2 regions of the Aestuariibius insulae genome follow, and region 2 is predicted to be linked to the other one. Evidence: riboswitches for the same ligand, from Rfam matches in the RefSeq annotation. Region 2 holds a riboswitch; the other holds the start of a gene.
What was found. Region 2 has a riboswitch for cobalamin ahead of AAD018_RS09465 (DUF1636 family protein). Riboswitches for the same ligand answer to the same signal wherever they lie in the genome.
Positions count from the first base shown of each region.

Region 1: another riboswitch for cobalamin. It lies ahead of AAD018_RS14685 (HupE/UreJ family protein); the one in region 2 lies ahead of AAD018_RS09465 (DUF1636 family protein).

Region 1 is NZ_JBFONW020000005.1:167,401-171,818, forward strand. It holds gene smc (chromosome segregation protein SMC) at 1-1,577, opposite strand, end outside; cobalamin riboswitch at 1,805-2,030, shown strand; gene AAD018_RS14685 (HupE/UreJ family protein) at 2,151-2,798, shown strand; gene cobW (cobalamin biosynthesis protein CobW) at 2,863-3,912, shown strand; gene AAD018_RS14695 (GNAT family N-acetyltransferase) at 4,024-4,418, shown strand, end outside.
Region 2 is NZ_JBFONW020000003.1:84,429-88,846, forward strand. It holds gene AAD018_RS09455 (ABC transporter substrate-binding protein) at 1-688, opposite strand, end outside; gene AAD018_RS09460 (ABC transporter ATP-binding protein) at 706-1,479, opposite strand; gene AAD018_RS09465 (DUF1636 family protein) at 1,476-1,922, opposite strand; cobalamin riboswitch at 1,988-2,205, opposite strand; gene AAD018_RS09470 (TonB-dependent siderophore receptor) at 2,405-4,418, opposite strand, start outside.

The sequences.
Region 1 (4,418 bases), on a different contig from region 2:
GCCTTCTCGAACCCATCCTCGACGCTCACCCGGTCGATCAGTTGACCGCCATCCCCGGCCTCGCGCGCCACCAGCCGCTCCAAAGCGCCTGCCTCGGCCTCGAGCGCCTTCGCTTCGCCATCGGATGACGACCGCGCGGCCCGCGCCTCCGCCTCGCGCGACTGCACCTCGGCGCGCGCCTGCTCGGCGGCCACCAAAGCCGCATCCGCTGCCTCCGCCGCCGCAACCGCCGCACGGCCCGCTGCTTCTTCCGCATCCGCATCCGCAGCCGCCACCGTCACGGCCTCGCCCGCAGTCGCCACGACCTCCGCCGCCCGCGCCGCCTCCGACCGCGCCCGCGCCTGAACCGCCTCGGTCTCCTCGACCAGCCGCTCCGCTGATTGGTGCCGCGCCGCAAGCCGCGCCGCATCCTCCGTCATCTCCGACAGATCAGCCTCCCGCGCCGCCAGCACCTCGGCCGCCTCGCGCGCCTGGCCCTCCGCCTCGGTCTGCCGGTCCTCGTCGCCCGCACTGTCCGAGGCAAGCTCCGCCGCCTCCCCTTCCAGCCGCGCGATCGTCTCCTCGGCATCGCGGTTCAGCCCGCCTTCCCGCTCGATATCGCGCCCTAGCTGCGCGACCCGCCCCGTCAGCGTCTCGACCGCCGCCGCCGCTCGCTCCGCTTCGGCCTCTAAAGTCGCCCGCTCGACCTCGATCCGCTGAACAAGCGCCGCCGCAATCGCAGCCTCCTCGCGCAGGGCGGGCAGCCCGGCCTCCGCCGCCTCCCGCGCTGTCCCTGCCGACACCGCCTCCCGCTCGGCCGAAGCCGCCGCGACCGACCGCCCTTTCAGCACATCGGCCGCCGCCAGCCGCGCCTGATCCGCCTCGCGCCAGCGCCGATAAAGCAGCAGCCCCTCGGCTTCACGCAACGCCTCCGCGATCTCGCGATACCGCGCCGCCTGCTTGGCCTGCCGCGCGAGCGAGGCCAGCTGAGAGGCCAATTGCTCCAGCACATCATCGACCCGCGACAGGTTCTGCTCGGCCCCCTTCAGCTTCAGCTCCGCCTCGTGCCGCCGCTGATAGAGCCCCGAAATCCCCGCCGCTTCCTCCAGGATCCTCCGCCGCGCCTTGGGCTTGGCATTGATCAGCTCCGAGATCTGCCCCTGCCGCACCAGCGCAGGCGAATGGGCGCCCGTGGAGGCATCGGCGAACAGCATCTGCACGTCCCGCGCCCGCACATCCTTTGCGCCAACCTTATAGGCCGACCCGGCATCCTTGGTGATGCGCCGCACGATCTCGAGCATATCGCCATCATTAAAACCCGCCGGCGCCAGCCGCTCGCTGTTATCGATGACCAGTGAGACCTCCGCAAAGCTGCGCGCGGGCCGCGTCGCGGCGCCCGCAAAGATCACGTCCTCCATCCCGCCGCCCCGCATCGCGGTCGGACGGTTCTCGCCCATCACCCAGCGCAGCGCCTCCAGCAGGTTCGACTTCCCGCATCCGTTCGGCCCCACCACTCCGGTCAGACCATCCGCGATGATAAGATCCGTCGGATCGACGAAACTCTTGAAGCCGTTCAGCTTGAGCCTGGAAAACCGCATGGACTGCCTCGTCTTTTCTTATCTGCAAAGACTGACTCCGGCCCTCCCCTCGAGTCAACGGCCCCGACCCAAATCTGGCCCAAACCCGCATCTTATCCACAAGATATCGCGTTTACCCCTAAAATTACGGGCTTCATCTGGCCAAAAATACTCCCCGCGGAGCGTCCCGCAGCGACCAAAAGCACCAAAGGCGCAGAATCACGCTTGACGGTGCCGCCACCCGAGGCGCACAAAAGTCGTCGCATGGTTCCCCGCGACAGGCGCACACCGCCCCGGGGATCAAATGGGAATGCGGTGCGGGCCGATCCAGTCAGGAGGCCCCATGCCGCAGCCGCCCCCGCGACTGTAAGCGGTGAGCGTGCGCGCCAACGACGCCACTGGGGGCAACCCGGGAAGGCAGGCCGCCCGCCACGACCCGCGAGCCAGGAGACCAGCCATGCACCGGAGCTTAGGCTCCGGGACTGCTACAAACGGACGGGGTGTTCCGTGGGGGTCAGCCGAAACCACCTGTTACGGGTGCGCCGAGGCCCTTCCATGAAAGACCCCCTTCACCGGATCCGAAGGGGACCAGACATGAAGAGACTACTCGCCGCCGCCCTCGCGCTGACCGCAACGCCCGCCCTTGCTCACCATCCGCTTGGCGGCCTGCCGATGGAGACTTTCGCCGATGGCGCTCTCTCGGGTGTCGGCCACCCGGTCCTCGGCTTCGATCACCTCTTCTTCGTCATCGCCATGGGCGTCGCCGCGATCTTCACGGCGAACCGCCTGCTGGCCCCTGCCGCCTATATCGCCACGATGCTTGTCGGTTGCGCCATCGCCTCCTTCGGCGCCGTGATTCCGCTGACCGAAACGCTCGTTGTCATCTCCCTTCTGGCAATCGGCGGCCTCCTCGTCTCGGGCCGCACCATCGGCACCACCGCGATGCTCGCGCTCTTCGCTGCCGCCGGTCTCTTCCACGGCGCAGCCTTCGGCAGCACGATCGCCGGTCAGGAAGGCGGCGCCTCCGCGGCGGTCTTCACTGGCTACCTCCTCGGTCTTGCGATCACCCAATACGCCATCGCCCTCGGTGCGGGCTGGCTCGCGAAAACGCTCCTCGGCGCGCATGACGCCGCCGCCACCAATGCCCGCCTGATCGGCGCGGGCGTCGCCGGTGTCGGCGCCTTCCTCGCCCTCGAAATCCTCGAAGGCCCCATCGTCACCGCCCTCAGCGCAGGCGTCTGACACCCCGCGCCTCGCCGCCCCGGCCTCCGAGCCGGGGCATTCCCCCTTCCGATCCGGAGCGCCCATGCCCTCGAAAATCCCCGCCACCATCGTCACCGGCTTTCTCGGCTCCGGCAAAACCACGCTGATCCGCAACTTGCTCGAGCAGGCCAATGGCCGCCGCATCGCGCTCATCATCAACGAATTCGGCGATCTCGGCGTTGACGGCGATATCCTCAAAGGCTGCGGCGACGCCGCCTGCAAGGACGAGGACATCCTCGAGCTTTCCAACGGCTGCATCTGCTGCACCGTCGCCGAGGATTTCATCCCGACGATGGAAAAGCTCCTCGCCCGGCCTGACGCCCCGGACCATATCGTCATCGAAACCTCCGGCCTTGCCCTGCCGCAGCCGCTGGTGCGCGCCTTCAACTGGCCCGAGATCTCAACCAAGGTTACCGTCGACGGCGTCATCGCCCTGATCGACGGCAAGGCGACGACCGAAGGCCGCTTCGCCCATGATCCCGCCGCCGTCGACGCCCAGCGCCGCTCCGACGAGGAACTCGACCACGACACCCCGCTGTCAGAGCTTTTCGACGACCAGATCGCCTGCGCCGACATGATCGTCGTCAACAAGACCGATCTTCTGACCGAGGCCGAAGCCGAGGCGCTCGCGACCGACCTCACCACCAAATCCCGCCCCTCCGTCCGCGTCGTCCGCTCCGCCCACGGCGAGCTGCCGATCGATCTTCTACTCGGCCAGCACGCCGCAGCCGAAGCGGACACCAAGGCGCGTCACGAGATCCACCACCATCACCACGACGACGACGGGGAGGAGGACCATCACCACCATGACCACGACGATTTCGAAAGCTTCGTCGTCACCCGCCCCGAGATCGCCGACCCTAAAGCCTTCGCCGAGCAGGTCGCGGAGACGATCCGCACCCATGACATCCTGCGCCTCAAAGGCTTCGCCGCCGTGGCAGGCAAACCGATGCGCCTCGCTTTGCAAGCCGTCGGGCCCCGGATCGATACCTATTACGACCGCCCCTTCGACGGCCCGCGCGAAACCCGCCTCGTCGTCATCGGCCAAGCGGGTCTCGACCGCACGGCCATCACCCAAGCGCTGTCGGCCTGACCTCCAGTGAGCTTGACCATGACATCCCAGACCCCGTTGTTCCGGGCTTGACCCGGGACCTCGATTCCCGCGCGCATCCCGAGATAACCGGATCTCAGACCCGCAAACCTCATGACCGAAACAACCGTCACCCGCATCGACCCGCTTCATCCAGACGCGCTCCGCCTCATCGATGGCAGCGAAGCCGAGCAATCCGCGCTCTATCCCCCGCATCTCCGCTATGCCTTCTCGCCGCAGCAACTGATCGATGACGACGTCCGCTTCTATATCGCCTGTCGGGGCGGCGCCGCGCTGGCCTGCGGCGGCTACGGCGCCTATGACAGCTATGCCGAGCTCAAGCGCATCTATGTGGATCCCGCCCACCGAGGCACCGGCCTCGCCGACGCAATCATCGCGGCCTGCGAGGCGGAGGCCGCCGCTGAAGGCCTGCCCCTCATGCGCCTTGAGACCGGTGAAGCCTCCCCCGCCGCGCTCCGCATCTACACTCGCCTCGGCTATGCCCGGCG
Region 2 (4,418 bases):
CGAAGTCGTTCATGACGTTCGTGCCGCCTGCTGCCTCAATCAGAGCGTTGGGCATAGCGTAACGACCGGCGGTGAAGGGCGTGTCCTCTCCGCTGTCATAGACGAAAACGCGCGGTGCCTCCTCCAATGGGGCGAGGTTCGCGAGGATCGCGTCCAACTCGTCGCGGTAGCTGGCTACCAGCGCCTCGGCCCGGTCCTCCACTCCGAAGATACGACCCAGGTTCAGGATGTCGGCATACATGTCAGCCATGCTGGCTGCTTCTTTGTCCATGATGTGCGTGCAGCTTTCGGAAAGCTCATAAACCTGGATACCGAACGGTGCCAGGATCTCGGGCGTAACGTCCCCACCTACGCGCATGCCATAGTTCCAACCGGCGAAGTAGAAGTCCGCGCCCGCGCCCACCAGAACCTCCTTCGTAGGGTATTTCTCCGCCAATTCGGGCAGTTCACCCACGCCCTCGCGCATGGCGGCGTCCAGGTTATTCCAACCGTTGATGCCGGTGAACCCGACCATGCGGTCGGTTAGCTCCAGCGCCAGCATCATCTCCGTCAGATTGACGTCGTTGGAGACTGCCGCCGTGGGCGCGGCATCGAACGTCACCTCACGATCGCAGCTCTGGACGGTGACGGGATAGGCGAAAGCTGGAGAAGCCAATGTGAGCAGCGCGAGGCAGAGGAAGGATCGCATAGTCGGTTCCTTGAAGGTTAGAGATGGAAGGTCAGGTGCGCGTTGCCGCTGGGGACGAGGGTCTGGCGCTGAACGCGGACGCCGAAGGTCTGGGCGATGAGATCTTCCGTCAGCACTTCGCTCGGCAGCCCGCAGGCCAGCGGATGCCCTTCCGAAAGGACCAGCACCGTGTCGGTGTAAGTCGCGGCCAGATTGAGGTCGTGGAGCGAAGTAACGATGGTGGGGCCGAGGGTGCGAAGCATGTTCAGCACTCCCAACTGGTGCCGAATGTCGAGGTGGTTCGTTGGCTCGTCCAGGATCAGCAGGCGCGGCTCCTGCGCCAGTGCGCGAGCTACCATGACCCGTTGGCGCTCTCCGCCCGAGAGCGTGCCGAACATCCGGTTCGCGAAGGCCGCGAGGTCAAGCCGGGCCAAGGCCGCCCGCACGATCCGCGCGTCGCCGTCCCCGGCCGAGATCAACCCGCTGCGATGCGGTGTTCGCCCGAGGGCCACAATCTCCCCCACGGTCAGGGCGAAGTCTGCTGGCTGTTCCTGCAGGACGACGGCGATGGACCGGGCCACATCTTGGGCTGACATGGCCCAGATATCCACGCCATCCAGCAGTACCTGCCCGGTGGTAGGGCGCAGATAGCGGTAGAGTATGCGCAGGAGCGTGGACTTGCCCGCTCCGTTCGCGCCCACGACGCCTAGCACGTGTCCCGGCGCCACGTCGAAGGTGGTCGGGTGGAGCACGGTCGTACCGCGCCGCGGCGCCCAGCTCAGACCCTCAACCCGGAGGGCGGCAGACCTCATTTGACCGGTCCCTCCTCAGAGACGTTCAGCGCCGCGGGGACGCGAACCAGTGTCGTGCGCCGCAGCTTCCCTGGACGCGCGGTCGAGGAATGCCAGCCATCGGCCGGATCACGGTACTGCCGCGCGACAACAACGAGATCGTCGATATCCACCCCGGGATCGATGTCGCCGAACAGATGTGTCGCCTTGGCCGTCGCGTGATACACTGCGGTGCAGGGCCGGTCGCAGCCCGCTATGCAAACCGCGCCTGAAATTTCGAAATCTTGCAAGACTGTCCTGCCTGCGATTGCAAGAACCGTGGGCAAACGGTCGATTAGTTCAAGGTCCGGGCGGCAATTGTTGACCTTGTGTCGGCACGATGTGCAGATCGTGATCTTGCGGGAATGGTGTTCGGTGACGTTCATTTCGCCCTCCGCGAATACGCGGGAGCTGGCATCGGACATGCAAACCGGAGCGGGCGTCGCCCGTATGGACCATCATGACCTCCTGCCCAGACGCCCCGCCTGGTCGAATTGCGTTCACGATGGCAGGTCTCCTGACTCGCGGGTCACGGCAACATCCGAACCTTCCCGGACCATATCGGTCCAGTGGTGTCCACGGGGTCGCTCGCCGCTCACAGTTGCGGGGGCAGTCACGGAATAGGTGCCTGATGGCTACGCCTCACCGTGTTCCCTTTTCATCCCTCCACCCTCGCGGGTCTCGGAAACCATCATAGACAGCGTCGCTGCGATTATGGGAGCGGTCAAGAGGAAGCGAAGCATGTTGACAAAAACATTGCAGTAAGTAGGGCGCGTGACGCCTTCCAGATATGATCCGAATCTGTTTCGCAAGGGTTGGCTAAGACCCTGTTACTCAATGATACCCGACCGCAACAGCTCCGAGCGCCACGCAAGGCTGCACCAAAGCAAAACCACACCATTCCCGCTTAAAACGTAACCTTCATGCCCGCCGTGATGGTTCGCGGCGCGCCGGGTTGGGCGTCGAAGATGAAGTTCTGGTTCGAGATGTACGTTTCATCGGTCAAGTTCTCGACGCGAACGAAGCCGGTCGCGGTGTCGTTAAAATCGTATTCAGCGAAGACATCGAAGCGATGATAGGACGGAATGTCGTCGTTACCGAGATCGTCGATCTCGTTGATCAGATCCACGCTTCCGGTCACCGGGTTTCCGATCACGGTCGTTCGATCCAGGTTCAGAGACCGGCGGCTCGCCTCGTAGACGTAGCTTCCCCCTAGGGTCAGACCCTCGAACCTGCCTTCGTCGAAAGCATAGGCCATCAGTGCGCCGACCTTATGGCGCGGCACGTCCGCAAGACTGGTTCCGGACGCTTCGTAGCCGCGGCTGATTTCTGCATCGATATAGGTATAGCTGAACTGCACGCTCAGGTTGTCGGTCAGCGCACCTGTTGCCTCGAATTCTACACCTTGGCTACGCCGCACGCCATCGTTGCGCGACAGTTCCAGTTCTCCTCCTGCCAAGGCTCGATCGATGTCGAGAGACTCGGGATCGAAGAATTGGATGTTCGTCTGCTCCTGCCGGAAGAGCGTTGCCGATGTCGCGAAGCGCCTGTCGCCCCATTCCTTCTTTACGCCCAGCTCGTACGTTTCGAATTCGATCGGTGGTACGGTGTCGCCGGTCAGAGGGTCGGTCTTAAGCTGCTCGGGTTCGGCGGCAATGCCGGTGGCGTAGCTTGCAAACAGTGCCGTATCCAGGCGCAGCCTATAGACCAGGCCTAGCCGTGCATTGATGTCGTCTTCATCGAACGTATCGATGTCGCCCGTGTCTAGGTTGGTCGTCTCGATCTCTGAACTGACATAGCCGAGCGAAGCCAATGCGGACACACGCGGCGAGAACGTGATCTGGTTCTGCGCGAAGATGGCAACGTAGTCCGCCTCAATGTCGCGGTTCACTTTTTGGTCGGCAACCAATCCGTCGCAGGTGCCGTAAACGGGCTTCGATATGCTGACCAAGCACGTATTTCCGAAGTCGGCGGGCGACAGAAAAAGTGTCGCGCTACGGGCGTCGCGGTTCTCCTGATCGGACTGGCGGACGTCGAGTCCGAAAGTCAATTCATGGGTCACCGTGCCGGTCCGCAGCTCGCCGTTGACGATGATGTCCGCAAAGCCCGCGCGGCGTTCCTGATCGCGAACTGTGATGTTGCGCAGGATCGTGTCACCCTCGACCATCGGGATCGTCGGATCGACGCCGATACCGCCGGGGAGCGAGAACCCCGCAAGCGCGCGATTGTCGTATCCGATCCCATCCAACGTTTGCTTTTCGAACCCGATCCGTCCAGTGACAGACCAAGTGTCGTTAAAGAAATGCTGAACGGTCAGAGCCAGCTGATCGTTATCGTTATCGTTTGGCCCCGCATCAGGTTCCGAAAAGTTGGTTGAGATATCGGTTACGATTTTACCGTCGATTACCGGGATGCCCCGGTCAAAGAAGGCGTTGCGCCGCGTTACTTCCGCCTCCAAGAGTACCGATGTGTTCGGCGTGACGTCCCAGCGAAGGCTCGGCGCGATCGCGTAGAACTCGTTGTCCACGAAATCGCGGAAGCTCTCACCTCCTTCCGCAACCGCGTTGAGCCGAAAGGCGAGCGATCCATCGACATTCAACGGCTGGGAGATATCGAGCGTCGTCCGTCCAGTGAAGTCCTGGTCGCTCAACTCAAAGGTCAGTTCACGCAAGGGTTCGTAAAGGGGGCGCTTGGTGACGACGTTGACCTGCGCCCCGCCGTTTCCGCTGCCGTAAAGCGCCGCATTCGGGCCGCGCACTGCTTCGATGCGCTGGACCCGATAGGTATCGGTTAGACCGATTGTTCCTCTACGGGAGCCGTTGATTAGAATATCAGTCTCGAAGCCTCGGCTGATGATGCGATCGCGCGTACCACCAAAGCTGTTCCCGCGCGAGAAACCGGGGATGAAATCGGTCGCCTCG